Regions from separate parts of the Desulfitibacter alkalitolerans DSM 16504 genome, predicted to be linked through region 3. Evidence: riboswitches for the same ligand, from Rfam matches in the RefSeq annotation. Region 3 holds a riboswitch; each other region holds the start of a gene.

Region 1 (4,803 bases), on a different contig from region 3:
TCCTTTGCCTCGGCTAATTTTTCTCCAGGAGCCAACAATAAATCAATGTTTTTGCCCCTGACTTCTTCCAAACCAAACCCAAATACTCTTTCAAACTCACTATTTACTTCAATAATTTCATGATTCTTATTCAATAAAGCAATAGCTTCAAAGGAGTTTCTAAATAATGTCTCAAAGCACTGTTTCTGATACCGTAATTCCTTCTCGGCTTTTTTACGCTCTGTAACATCTCTAAAGGATTCAATTGCTCCTGCAATGTTGCCATCCTTGTCTCTAAGGGGAGTTGCTTTAGCCCAAAGATAGGCACCTGAATCACCAATTGCCGGGCAAAAGACCTCGCCTATTAAAGATCCATCCTTCACTCTTTCCATGTATGAATATCCTCTGGCCAGTTCTTGGTTATAATTTAATACCATGTCTATTAGTATGGGTCTTCTTGAGTTAAAAAATGGCAGGGCGTATTCATAATTGCCTTTGCCAATGATGCTTTCAGCCTTGATACCAGTAAGTCCTTCAATAGCCTTATTCCATAACAAAACCTTTCCGTATTTATTTATAACAAAAGTAGCCTCAGGCAGCGAATTGATAATATCAGCCATTTTTCTTTCCGATTCCTCAAGGGCTACCTCTGCGCGCTTTCGTTCATCTATATTTTCTATAGCAGTACTTAAATACTTGAAATTACCTTCAGCATCTTTTACAAGTGAAATGTTTAAACGACCCCAGATAATCTGCCCATCTTTTCTAACATACCTTTTATCAATACAGTAGTTCTCAATTTCACCGGTTATTAATGAGTTGTACAAATGTATATCCTTTTGCAAATCCTCATAATATGAAAACTTAGAAAAATGCATCCTGGACATTTCTTCAACTGTATAACCCAAGAAATTGCACAATGTCTCATTTGCTGTCAATGTATAGCCCTTAATATCAGAAACACCAATTCCTACTGATACATTTTGAAAAAAGGAGCGATATTTTTCTTCACTTTCTCTAAGAGCATTTTCAACTTGTTTTTGAGGTGTAATATCTGAATAAATACCGTAGCCTGCAACCACTTCTTCATTTATTATAATTGGTATTCCTTTAACAATAACGTTAACTGGCTTATTTCCCTTTCCATATCTTACAGTTTCAAAAGAATTAGATTTGCCTGATAATATCTCTTTAGAAGTTTCTACTGCCCTTGCATACTCATGAAGATATGTCTCATTTTCTAATTCACCTACTAACACATCCTCAATTTTTTTGCCCCTGATTTCATCAATATGGTAATCAAAAAGCTCTGTAAATCTGCTATTGATTTCTACTATTCTGTTTTCTCTATCAAAGTATACAATGGCATCAGTCGCATTTTTGAAAAGGGCTTCAAAGTGCTTATTTTCTAACATAAAAATTCCGGTATCATCCTTCTTTTTTTGTGTAGAAGACATTTATTTATCACCCAGCCTTAATTAAACAAAAACACATTATCTGAGAATTCTACATTATTTTCTAATAACCTTGTTTCTTTGAGAAGTTTTTCTGGGATTACGTAAAAAAATGGCAACAAACTGATTTGTCGCCATTTTCATAAGCCTTATTCTTTGTTACTAACCCCTGCTTCTTCAAAGGTAGCCATTTCATGGATTATCTTAACAGCTGCTTCTATTAGATGAAAAGCTAAAGCTGCTCCTGTACCCTCTCCTAACCTTAAATCCAAGTACAAAACAGGCTGTAGGCCCATGAAATCTAACATGATTTTGTGTCCCGGTTCTTGAGATAAATGGGAAGCAAGCATATATTCTTTGCATTCCTTCTTCATGTTATAAGCCACTAAAGCCGCTGCTGTTGAAATGAAACCATCTATAACAACCGGCACCCTTCTTGCTGAAGCTCCGAGAATCACACCTGTTAAGGCGGCAATCTCCAATCCACCAACCTTTTTTAAAACATCTAGTGCATCTGTTGGATCTGGATTGTTAACTTCCAGGGCTTTTTTAATTACCTGCTGTTTTTTTATCAGCCCATGGTCATCAACCCCAGTACCTCTACCAGTAATAAACTCCACATCTTTCCCACTAAAGCATGCAAGAATGGCACTGCTTGGAGTAGTATTTCCTATCCCCATTTCCCCAGTTCCTATCAATGCTGCACCTTTATCAATTTCTTCATTTACCAGCTTAATACCCACTTCAATGGCAGCTACTGCCTCTTCCTCTGTCATGGCTGGCCCCTTTGCCATATTCCTTGTACCAGGTCTGACCCTGCAATTATTTAAGTCCGGATGGTCTATTGGCTCCCCGGCTACTCCCACATCTGTAACAACTACCCTGGCTCCAGCATGGTTAGATAAGACATTTATTGCCGCACCATTATACAAGAAATTAAGTACCATCTGGGGTGTCACTTCCTGGGGAAAAGCACTAACACCTTCTTCTACCACCCCATGATCACCTGCCATTGTCATTACCACCTTATCCCCTAGTGTTGGAAGGGGATTTTCCTGAATCTGTGCTAGCTGTACGACAATTTTCTCCAGCACCCCCAAACTCCCAGGTGGTTTAGTTAGATTGTCTAACCTTTTCTGAGTTTCTTCTCCCATGGCTGGATTAGTTTTAACAATGCTTTCAAGGGTTTCTTTGAATAGTTTCACTTTGTTTACCTCCTCCTTTTAATGTATAAAAAAAGTTCCCAAGCTTAACAGCTCAAGAACTTTTCCATCATCCTTAAAGACCTAATGCTTTAGGCAGGTTTCCTGACTCCCGATTCAAACGCCTGTGGCCAGCCTTCCCAGAGAAACCTCCAGTGACATAACCTGACTCATCGATTACAGTGGCGGGACCGTACTGGAATCTAACCAGTTTCCCTTTTACCCCATATCTGGGCACCTAATACATTAAATATTCATTTATTGACATTATAATATTGTTGACCATCAATTTCAATATATTTTGAACACCATTATTTTGGGCATCATTCATTATCTCTCTATTATTTTCAAAAAGCTTTGATTATGGGCAATCTCCAAAGTTTATTTATAGTTAGCACAAGGCCCAATACATTTTCCACATACATCTGCAAAACCAATGGCACTGTGCTCATCAGCTACTTTTAGGAGCCTTTCATAACATAAAGGTTTATTAATACTATTTTCAGTTAATGCCCCAACTGGGCAGTTTTTTACACACTTCAAGCAGCCCTTTCCTTCATAAAACAGACAATATTCCTTAGCAGGCTTTACTGTTGGTTCTATAAAGTGGCTAATAGCAATACTGCCAAATCTGCCTGCACATCCAACTGGAGTTATTAGCATTTTATTAACTCCAAATGTACCCAGACCTGCGATGTAGGCAATACTCCTATGAGACCAGGCAGCTGTAAGAGTTTTTTCGTCAAAGTTATGTGTAGCCTTTTGATAAGCAGTTTCAATTCCTAAAGCATTAAGCCTCTCACTTAATAATATGCATATTTCATTTATTAAAGAATTGGCATTAATATATGCACTTGCCCATTTTTCTGAGACCCTGACTCCATCTCTATTGGATCGTGCTATTTCTATATTAAAGGGAACATAAAAAGTTACAATGGTTTTGACATTTTTTAATAGGTCCTCGGGCATTAAGTGATGAGGATGTAATTTTTTTAGTTCCAGGAACAAAGGGTCATTTGGATTGGCATATCCTATTAAGGGTTCCCTGAAGCCAAAGGGACTTTTCTGAACGGCTTCAATTATTGTACACTCAATGGCTGCTCTAATTTTATCCATAATGTTCTCTCCCATATTTAATATCCTTACTACCTATTATACAACCATACAGATTTTATAAAAAGCCTTATTTACCAATGTAATATTATTTCTCAGCAGTTAAAGCAGGTAAAAAAATAAGACAAGAGAAACGTCACCTTGTCTTGTTTTTGTTTGATGGTGCCTCGGGGCGGAATCGAACCACCGACACGAGGATTTTCAGTCCTCTGCTCTACCGACTGAGCTACCGAGGCATATATGGTGACCCGTAGGGGACTCGAACCCCTGTTACCGGCGTGAAAGGCCGGTGTCTTAACCGCTTGACCAACGGGCCATTTTAAAATTAAATGGTGAGCCATCCGCGACTCGAACGCGGGACACCCTGATTAAAAGTCAGGTGCTCTACCGACTGAGCTAATGGCTCTCATGTCAACAAGTCACAAGTGTACACTACTAAATCCAAAGTGTCAATAGAAAAATGTTTTAAATAATTTCATTATATTTCAAATCATCCATTTAAAGCAGCCTACTCTGATATCATATTATTTTCTACCATTAAAAGATGTTCAAACATTCTTTTACGAGCTTCCATTGAGTCACCATTTTTTATAGCTTCATAAATACCCTCATGAGCATCTAAAAGTGTTTGGGGCATTCTTTCTGTTGAATACAGCTTTTGGCGACTGGTGCGCATGGTATTTTCAATGGTATCTGATACAGTATTCATAAGCCTAGTTAATAAAACATTTTGTGAAGCCTGGGCAACTGTATAATGGAACTTCCAATCCGCCTTTTCACCAATTTCTGATTGATCAACATCTCGCTTCATTTCATCCAGGGCTTCCCTCATCTTTGCCAGGTCCTCTTCATCACGTCTCATTGCCGCCAGACCAGCCGCTTCTACCTCTAATCCTTTACGTACCTCTAAGATTTCAATGACAGTATCCCTTTCCATCAACAAAACTAACGCAAGGGGTTCAATAATTGAATCAATGCTTGTCTGCTTAATAAAAGTGCCTTCACCAGATTTAATTTCAACCAGACCCATTAAATGTAAGGCACTTAAAGCCTCC
Region 2 (4,803 bases), 210 kb from region 3:
AGGTATAAGCTTAACGATTTCTGCTCCATTTTTACTGTGGGAAATTATTAGATTTTTATATTTGGGATTTGGCTTTAGTGTTTGATGCACAATATGATCATCAAGGCCTATAGCACCAATATCATGAAGCAACCCTCCATAAAAAAGATGATTACTATTGGGAATATTTAATTTTTGAGCAACTGCTAGAGAAATTAATCCGGTTCTCCAGGCATGATAAAGCTTGCCGCTGCAGTCCATATCTAAGGCAAGAGATAGGGCAGCTATTAATTCATTATATATGATTGAATTCTTTCTGTTCATGCGGCACCTCAAGTACTTAAAAATTAACAGTTATTATTTCACCTATAAGATTGGATATTCCTCCTATAGTTTATAAATTAGATAATTATTTCCTCAAATAACACTAAAACACCAGATATATAATAGCTTAAATTTATTGTAGAAAGCCAAACTACAGATAATAAAACAATTTTTAATTTAAGGTTGCTTTAAAACAATAATTTGCTTTATATTAAAATTTTTAGGAGGTAAGGAAATGGCTAAAAGTAAAAGTACAACCACTAGCTGGGTAGTTACAGGATTAGGTGCAGCTGTTACTGGTGTAGGAGCTACTGTTTTAGGCGGGACAGCTTTGGGTGCCGGGGTAGTAGGGTTTGGCCTTGCCCATATTACCCTTGGAGTTCTTGATATGTACAGGCCAACCATTAGAAAAAACAGCTAAAAGTCAGGTATTATTTTACCAACTTACGTTAACACTAGAGAGGCTAAATTAGGAGGTGACGATTAAAATGCGCGTAAAAGTTGACGATGATCTTTGTATCGCTTGTGGCGAATGCATTGATATCTGTCCAGAAGTTTTTGACTGGAATGACGATGGAAGTCTGGCAATCTCAAAAGTTAATGAGGTGCCTGCTGACGAAGAGGAATGTGCGAAAGAAGCGGTGGAGTCTTGCCCAACAGAGGCAATAAAGGAATTTTAATGGTTAAACCCGACATTTACTGTCGGGTTTAATTTTAGCCCCATTTATCCTTTTTAACATGAACCTCTATTTCTGCTAGAGAGTTCTGTTTTAATAATTTCGCCTGTTCCTTTAGCTTTGTGAAATAGCCTAAACATCCAGGGTCAAGATTAATCTCAACCCCGCGTTCACCTATAGCTTCCAATTCATCTAATAAATCTATAGAGGTCATTAAAAGATGATTAGTTTCCCTGGCTCCAACAATTTTTTGTTCTGCAGCTTCCTCTAGCCTGCTAAACTTTTCCTTTGGAGCACCACACTTAGGGCATTTTTCAGGTGCATCTTCACCCTCGAAGATAAAATTACAAACTGAACACTTCCACATTATAAACCCACCCTTACTTATAGTTTCTCCTCAAACCTTCTTCAACTTATGTTCCGCAGCTTGGGCATACTGTAAAAGGTTCTCCCTCATAGCCACAGCTTTCACATTTGGTTCTTTTCTCTTGTTGTGCTTCCTGACAATTGCAACCTTCACACATTTAAAATACCTCCTTCCTCGTGATAATTTATCGGCTTTGTAAAAACCAACGCCTTAACAGTTATAGCAATAGGGTTTCCAATTCCTTGCTAAATTATTTTACTTATAGATATTATCTTTTTTTTGGAAAAATCCTACCTTGGATTGATTTCTTCACAAAAAATTAACATCTAGGTCCAATTATGCAATCACCAGATTAATAAAAAGAAATGCTATCCTCCATGAGGGAGGCAGCATTTCTTAGATTGCTTGAATTACCTTCTGCCAAGTTTTAATCTGCCCAGTAGTTTTCCTACTATTAATCCTTTAATAAACGCAATTGGATATGCTAAAATTGCCAACCAGTTAAACTTTCGCATTCTGCTTTTGGATTTAAATAACATTACTAGATGCCTCCTTTTTACTTATTTTCCCGTAGAAGGCAGCTATTTATGATTATCTAATTGTGGTATTTATTGCATTTTTTAGCAGTAGAAGTATGTTGGTTGATGATTTTTTGTTAGTAGGCTTTAACAGATCTTGGTCCCCTGGTTACACTAATATTGCCGGTTCTAACCACTTCTATAATCCCATGGTCTTTTAAAACCTCACACAAGGCATCTATTTTGTCACTTTCACCTGTTAGTTCTACAACCATGGTTTCTCTGGTTACATCAACTATGTGAGCTCGAAAAATGTTAACTATATCAACAATATCACTTCTTTTTTCCGGCAGGGCATTAACTTTAATTAGTGCGAGCTCTCTAGCCAGTGAAGGCTCAGCAGTCAAGTTTTTCACCTTAATAACATCTACCAGCTTCTCCATTTGGTTTATAACCTGATGTATTTCGGTTTCATCGCACTCAACCACAAGGGTTATTCTTGTGACCTTTTCCTGCTCAGTTGGTCCAGCAGCTATACTTACAATGTTAAATGCCCTGCGGCTCACTAACCCTGAAATGTGGGATAAAACAGTAGGTCTGTCTACAACTAAAAGCGCAAGTATGTGTTTCATAGCCATGCTCCTCTTTTTTCTGATAAGTATAAAGGTAGTATAGCTTTTTTGCAACAAAAAAAATGCCGGTTTACTGTAAAATAGTACAGAACCGGCCAAACTTTGAAGAGCTATCTAACTAGGTTTGGAAATAAAAAACTCCTCGACCAATAAGCTGAGGAGAATAATGACTGCTCAAAGAAACTCCTATCAACCGTAGGCTTTCGTTAACTTGCTCCCTGGCAGGTATCCTGACTTAGGTTCCTCGCTTCCTTACGCCTTCCCAGAAATCCCAGTGGCATATTGTAAAAAAGCTCCCCAATACAGTGGCGGGACCGCACCGGACTCTCACCGGTTTCCCTTTTAAACATCTTGTACCAGACATCACTTTTAAATTTTTACTCTATAAAATAAAGTTCTACACTTCTTCTAATAATCCTTCTTTTAAAAAAAATTTCTTTTACATTCTCTCTAAATATTGAGGTTAAATTCTTTATAAAACGGCAATATATATAACATAGAACATTTTGGCAGGTGAAAATTGTGAGTTTAACCAAAGATAAGCTAGAACAGTTTGTAAAACAAGGTAAGGCCTATGAAAAGCTGCTGCAATCTACCGAAAGCAAAAATAACAATAACCCTATTCTTCTCAAACAGCTTAAACAAACAAAAAAACTCTTAAAGAAAATCAAATAAAAATCAACCGAAACAAACGCAGCTGTACATCTTTTTTAGCTCTATAAGCCTTAATATATGCTTCTTTTCTTCTGCAATAAGGTTGTTAATTACACCTGCATTCCCTGGGGAAACCAGCTCTTTTAGCTCCTGAAAGAACATTATTGAGTCTTTTTCAAAGCTTAATGCCATGTTTATACCATCTACCGGACTTTTAATATGTTTGATGGCCTCATCTATTCCCTTTATAAACACATGATTCTCAGCAAGGCCCTTTACATATTCCTCATACTCCCCTGGGTAGCTTTCATTTAAAGGAGCAGCCTTTAAGTCACCAAGAAGCCTTTGAAAATCAACTATATGTTTACTCTCTTGATTTGCCAAATCAGCAAAAATCAAACTCAGCTCCCTGTTGTCTAGCTTATCTGCAAGGGCTTCATAAAACTTTTGGCCGTTTTTCTCAATTTGCACTGCAAAATCAACAACCTCTTCAGCTTTGAATACTTTCCACATATCTATACCTCCTTATTTTCAACCAGGCCGCAATCTGGAGTATAACAATTGTCATCTATAAACGTACACTTCTGTTGACAGCTAGGACATTGTTCCGGAGGTTCTTTAGCTTCCAACCTATAACCACAGTTACCACATTTCCATTTATTCACTTTTAACCCCTCCCCCTTTTTAATAATAGAAGTATCATATTAAGTTTATCATTATTTATTTATTCTCTTAAAGTAAACCTATTCCTTTAAGATACATACAAACTTCAAAATTTCCTCATAATTATTTGTTAGCTCTTAACATTAGCCCTCTTAATTTCAACTATCTCTATTATTCCTAGTAAACACCCTTGCTGTCAGCCATTTTATAAATCCTTCTTCAGAATTGACAGTTTCCCCTTCAATAAGCTGTTTCAAAGCACCTGTAATGCGTTTAAGGTGATGATTTATCTGCTCCATTTCATATCCAATGTTGGATATCTCCATAAGCGAAACGGAATTGTTCTTGTTCTCATCAGTTAAGTGCCACTTATTTATTTGCCATCTAAGATCCTTTACAAGCTCAGTGCTTTGGTGCCCACAGTTTTCTAAATACAAACACAGGTCCACATTTTTGCTTGTTAAATAGCACAGCAGGTTTTCCTGCATGCTAACAGTAGTAGTTAAGAGCTTTTGCAATGTCTCCAGAATATCCCTGTATTCCTTTGAAGCTCCTTCAATATCTATGTCCCTTTGGGAGCGATTTAACTCAGTATAGTAGATACCTAAAATTCTTTCGAATATAAGATTAAAGCTTGTTACCACTGTCTCATATTTCTTAACCTGTTGGCTTTTTAATACCTTCCTGTATCCTATTTCATCTTTAAATTCAAACATTTTCCTGCGGATATCCTCTAGTTTACCCCTTACCTCTGTAATTTCCTTATCAAGCTTTTCCTGGTCGTATCCATTATTTGATATAAAGCCATTTAACACAGTAACATAAAGATTTTTTAGATGCTGGTTAACCTCAGTTAATCCCTCAATTAAGGTCTTTTCAGTGTTGGGAGGAGAAAATACGAGATTTACACCCACACCTACTCCAATTCCCACCAGAGTTTCTATTAGTCGATGAAGAGCAAAAAGCTTTGGGTCTCCCGTTACATCAAC
Region 3 (4,803 bases):
AATAAAGCAGTAGGGAATGCCAAAGCGTTTTTCAAGATGTGCCGCCATATTCATTCCAAATTTATGAGTGACTATGCTGTAAGTTCCATTGGCCAGGTTTTTAAAATCCTCAAAGGTTTTACAGTTTAAAAACTCCTGAATGCTGTAACAACCCTGTTCTCTTAATAATGTTTTCAAATCACACTCTTCAGATAGTTTTTCTTCTCCCAGAATATTAATAATTGGTCTATTATTTCCTTCACTTATATAATCATTACCGGTATATGCATCCAATATCCCGGCAAAAATGTTGCTCAGCCTCTCTTTCGGCAATATACGCCTCTTGGAAAGCGGTCCCCTTTTAAAAAGCTTAATAGGCATTCCGTATTCTCCTTGAATGCATTTTATAATGCTCTCAAAATCGCTATTCATGAGAATATCTGTGCATGAAATGTAAATAATGACCGCTTTGATATGATTCTTCTCATCCTTTAGCATATTTTGCAAAGCCATCTTTGCCATATCTAAATGTCTGCCGGCAACCAAATCCGAACTGTCCATGGTTTGCATGCAAAATCTGTCATTCTGCCGTTGCCTCATGGCTCGAAAATATAGGACTCTCAGGCACGATTCCGGACCAACGGCCAAAACGTGAACATCCGGAATACATAAGGCCAAATTAATATTTTCCAGACAGCTTTCTTTGTAAATGGCTTTCTTTAGGAAAGTAATGTCCTGATCAGTGATCGATGTTTTTTTTATGCTCATTTCTTTATCTCCATCTGCAGCATTATTCTTCCAAACTGTTCCAATTCAATGTCTTCCATTGCTCTTGGAATACTATAATTTAGGTTTTCTTTTATCCTTTTTGCTAAATTCATAAAAGTTTTACAAGCTTTAGACCCAGGGAATTTTTCTACAACTGTTTTCCCTTCCAGCTCTGAAAAAACAATCTCATTGCAAAAAGGGATATCATCCAAAACCTGTGTGTTTGACTTCTCAGCAAAATATCTTACTATCTCATCCTTTGAGTTTTCATTCCTCCGATTGTGAATAATCCCGCCAAAAAGATTCCTTTCCCCGGTTGAAAACCTTCGCACACCTTTCATGATATTATTGGCCGCATAGATGGACATGAACTCCGAAGATGAGACAATATACACCGCATCGACAAATTTTTCTCGCATAGGAACCGAAAAGCCGCCGCAGACCACGTCTCCTAAAACATCATAAACAATTACATCCCACGGCTTGTTAACAATCCCAAGGTGATTCAGTTCTTCAGCCATGGTGGTTATACCCATTCCCGCACATCCTATTCCAGCTTCCGGGCCCCCTGCTTCGATACATGCCACACCATTAAACCCAGAATGAATAATGTCCTTTTCTTCAATTTCTGTTCCCTTTTCCTGAATCACTTTCAGTACCGAAGGTATTTTACTTCCTGTCAAATTTCTTGTAGAATCTCCTTTCGGGTCACACCCTATATGGAGTACCTTCAATCCCAATTTGGAAAAAGCTGCCGATAAGTTAGCCGCTATTGTTGACTTACCTATTCCGCCTTTGCCATAAAACGCTATTTTTAGATTTTTGTTATTCAACATGCCTTTTGCCTTCCTTTTTTGTAAAAATAAAACCCCTCAACTCAAGCATCACTACTCTTCATGCCTTTCCGGTTTCCCAGTGGCATATTATGAAGAATTACACTTATACAGCGGCGGGACCGCGCAGGATTTTCACCCGACTTCCCTTTTCACCGGTAAACAATTTTATTTATCATTACCGGTACCTGTTTTTGATATTTAGTTTTCAAGGCCACCATATTTTATTGTATTAAATCTCTATAAAATAGCTAATGCGCATGTCTATGGTGGGTATCCGGTGTATGTTTGTGTGAATGTTCAATAGTTGCATGTTTATGTAAATGTGTATGTTCTAAATGCTCTCCATCTATATGTTTGTGCGTGTGATGTCCGTCATTATGGTTGTGGCGATGCTCATGCTCCATAGATTCATGTATATGGATATGTCCATGTTCTTCACCTAATATTAATATGGCACCTATAATCATTATTGGTAATGATATATAAAATAAAGTACTTGGAAATTCTCTAAATAGCAAGAAAGATAACAATGTTCCTACAAACGGAGCAGTTCCAAAAAAGGCACTTGTTCGCGAAGCTCCAAGATTACGCATGGCAAATATAAACAGTACAATGCTTAATCCGTAACTAAAGCATCCTAATAACATAGCTCCTAATATTGTTCCGATATTCGGGAAACTGGTATGCATTATCAAAGCTAATATTAACGAAAAAACACCTGCTCCAATCCCTTTTATTGTAACAGTAATCAAGGGGTCTTTTGCTGAAATATTCCGTGTGAAATTATTGTCTATACCCCAAAGGGTACATGCCAATACTACGCCTAACGCACCTATTGAAAGACCCCATTCACCGTTTAAATTCAATGATAATAGTATGCTTGCAGTTGTTATTGATGCAATCGCCAACCATATACGTCTCCCAATGGCTTCCTTAAAAGCAATAGCAGCAATTAAAGTAGTCGCAACACCCTCGAAATTTAAAAGGAGTGAAGCAGTAGACGCAGGAGTATTACGTAAGCTAAACATTAACACAATAGGAGCAATAACACCTCCTGCGATAATTGCACCAATTAGCCATTTAATATCGCCTTTATCTATTTTTGCTTCTATCTCTATAAAATTATGGTTCATATGCCTTACAATTTTAAACAATAATAGCCCCACGCCACTGCCGAGATATAAAAATGCAGCCATCGGAATTGGCTCAATATTGCCTAATAGCAATTTAGAAATTGGGGCACTCGCACCAAATAACACTGATGCAAGCATGGCTTGAAACATTGAGCATATATTCGATTTTCTCATAAAATCACATACCTTTTATGGTAATTTAATATAAGCATACTAAAAAGCCCCTTAACCATTTACGATTAAGAGGCTTTTATAAAAAGACAGTATACACTTTCAGTCAAACACCCCCTATCGCTCGTAGAGTTCTTTGGCGCATTATCACAGGCAGGTCTTCTGGCTCAAGCATCATTACCCCTCCTGCCTTCCCATTCAAACAGTGGCATTCCTGGAGGGATTCCTCTTTTACAGCGGCGGGACCGCGTAGGATTTCAACCTACTTCCCTTTTAAGACGAAAAAACAATTTACGTCACCTGTAATTTTAAATATTCAATTTAATATAACACTATCACACAAGTATATATTACGTCAATGAAATAATTCGTTATGGCATAGCTTTTACATCTACAGAAGGGAAGGACGTTTAAGAATGTAACAGTCTCCCTGGTTTTGTGATCGTCTGCTGATATACCTAATTTACCTCAAGGCAATAAAGGACATTATAACTTGTCTCCTTAGTTTTAGAATAACATCGTATTGACAATTTTGTGATTTGATTGAATATTTAACGCAAGTGTGTATGTTTAAACCTATTCCGCTTTTCTTCCGCAGGTATTGGACCTAATGTTATCATTTCATAATTTGCTGTACCTTTGCTCTGGCAGGGGATAATCCCTTTTTCCGCCATAGAAGTATAGCTTCTACCGCCAACAATTATGTGATCCAGAACTTTGATCTCAAGGGGATGAAAAATGTCAACCATTCTTTGTGTCAATGCCCTATCCTCCGGAGAAAAATTTTTGGACCCTCCGGGATGATTATGGGCTAAAATCATTGTATTGCAATCACAGGCAAGGGCATATTTTAATATTTCTCTTGGATACACCGCTGTTTGTCCGATACTCCCTTCCGACATGGTCTTTGTTTCGATGATGTTGTTGCCGCTGTCTAAAAATGCAACCATAAACCTTTCTTTATCCTTCATTCCTCCCAAAAGGGCTAAAAAATATTGGCCTGCTATGGTTGATGAATTGAGCATGACCTTCTCATTGCTTTCATAGATTTTCAGAATGTTGTAAGAGGCAATAAACTCATTGAGCAGCCCTATCTTTTCAAGCTGTCTATCATTTGGTTCCATAATGTGGGGATGCTCCAGGATGTTAAAAGGGTTATTTTCTTTTACATACTGCTGAACTTTTTTGTAGGGCAGTCCTGTTAAAGTTGTCAGCCCTTTTAAAAAATTCTCGGTATGCAATATATCCTGCTTCATGTTATGCCCGCCCCCTTTTTACATCAACTATTTCAATAATGGCTTTTATGCTTTTCAACTTCTCGGAAATCTCAGTAGGCAAGTCCACCGATTCAAGATGAAGAAAAAAGTTTTTAATCCCTATATTTTGAAAGCTCTTATGGATTTTTTCTTTTGCATCCGTGTCCAGGTCAATCAACTCAGCTAATAAACCCACGCATTTTATATATTCCATTTCCTTTAATTCTTCCAAGTTCATCTGTTTTTCCACCTTTCCACTTAATTTGGTCATTAAACTATTTTGTTTGTTTTCCCATGTTTTCCGTCAGGACCGCGATTTCCTGTGGGGATAGGCAACATCCGTCTAACTGCCGATAAGCTGCATGAATAGATGTCGGTATTCGTCCTTCATCAACTCATTTAGCATTTTTACCTGATCCGGATTGAAGCTGTACTCGGTAATCATGTCCGTATAGGATCTGGAGGTTATATTGATATGCAGGGTGGTTTCGGTGGTGGTGATGGTTTCGGTGGTTTCATTGCCATCCTCGTCAGTGGTAGTTACGGTTTCCTCATGTACAATAGTTTCTATCCAATAGTCGATTTTGTTCATATCCCAAAAGACGTCCCGCAGGATGCCCACCTTGGCATCGTCGAGGGTGGTAACCTCCATGCCGTTTT

Evidence for each region. A riboswitch is a leader RNA that binds a small molecule or an ion and turns the genes downstream of it on or off. The one in region 3 is predicted to bind cobalamin.
Region 1: it holds a riboswitch for cobalamin, as region 3 does, so the genes downstream of both, cobT (nicotinate-nucleotide--dimethylbenzimidazole phosphoribosyltransferase) here and K364_RS0115905 (nitrogenase iron protein NifH) in region 3, are expected to answer to the same signal.
Region 2: it holds a riboswitch for cobalamin, as region 3 does, so the genes downstream of both, ilvN (acetolactate synthase small subunit) here and K364_RS0115905 (nitrogenase iron protein NifH) in region 3, are expected to answer to the same signal.

The regions. Positions count from the first base shown of each region.
Region 1 is NZ_KK211103.1:30,153-34,955, forward strand. It holds gene K364_RS25820 (PAS domain S-box protein) at 1-1,436, opposite strand, end outside; gene cobT (nicotinate-nucleotide--dimethylbenzimidazole phosphoribosyltransferase) at 1,583-2,638, opposite strand; cobalamin riboswitch at 2,714-2,892, opposite strand; gene K364_RS0116605 (hypothetical protein) at 3,017-3,751, opposite strand; tRNA gene K364_RS0116610 (tRNA-Phe) at 3,909-3,984, opposite strand; tRNA gene K364_RS0116615 (tRNA-Glu) at 3,990-4,064, opposite strand; tRNA gene K364_RS0116620 (tRNA-Lys) at 4,079-4,154, opposite strand; gene K364_RS0116625 (FadR/GntR family transcriptional regulator) at 4,257-4,803, opposite strand, start outside.
Region 2 is NZ_KK211102.1:122,753-127,555, forward strand. It holds gene K364_RS24325 (HD-GYP domain-containing protein) at 1-303, opposite strand, end outside; gene K364_RS0114815 (hypothetical protein) at 539-724, shown strand; gene K364_RS0114820 (ferredoxin) at 792-983, shown strand; gene K364_RS0114825 (rubredoxin-like domain-containing protein) at 1,018-1,347, opposite strand; gene K364_RS27630 (hypothetical protein) at 1,378-1,500, opposite strand; gene K364_RS27635 (hypothetical protein) at 1,758-1,886, opposite strand; gene ilvN (acetolactate synthase small subunit) at 2,003-2,497, opposite strand; cobalamin riboswitch at 2,701-2,873, opposite strand; gene K364_RS26755 (hypothetical protein) at 3,020-3,172, shown strand; gene K364_RS0114850 (ferritin-like domain-containing protein) at 3,176-3,664, opposite strand; gene K364_RS26970 (rubredoxin-like domain-containing protein) at 3,667-3,816, opposite strand; gene K364_RS25765 (FUSC family protein) at 3,973-4,803, opposite strand, start outside.
Region 3 is NZ_KK211102.1:328,821-333,623, forward strand. It holds gene K364_RS0115900 (nitrogenase component 1) at 1-747, opposite strand, end outside; gene K364_RS0115905 (nitrogenase iron protein NifH) at 744-1,583, opposite strand; cobalamin riboswitch at 1,597-1,787, opposite strand; gene K364_RS0115910 (DMT family transporter) at 1,832-2,890, opposite strand; cobalamin riboswitch at 3,023-3,206, opposite strand; gene K364_RS24490 (JAB domain-containing protein) at 3,439-4,143, opposite strand; gene K364_RS0115920 (hypothetical protein) at 4,145-4,381, opposite strand; gene K364_RS25815 (hypothetical protein) at 4,487-4,803, opposite strand, start outside.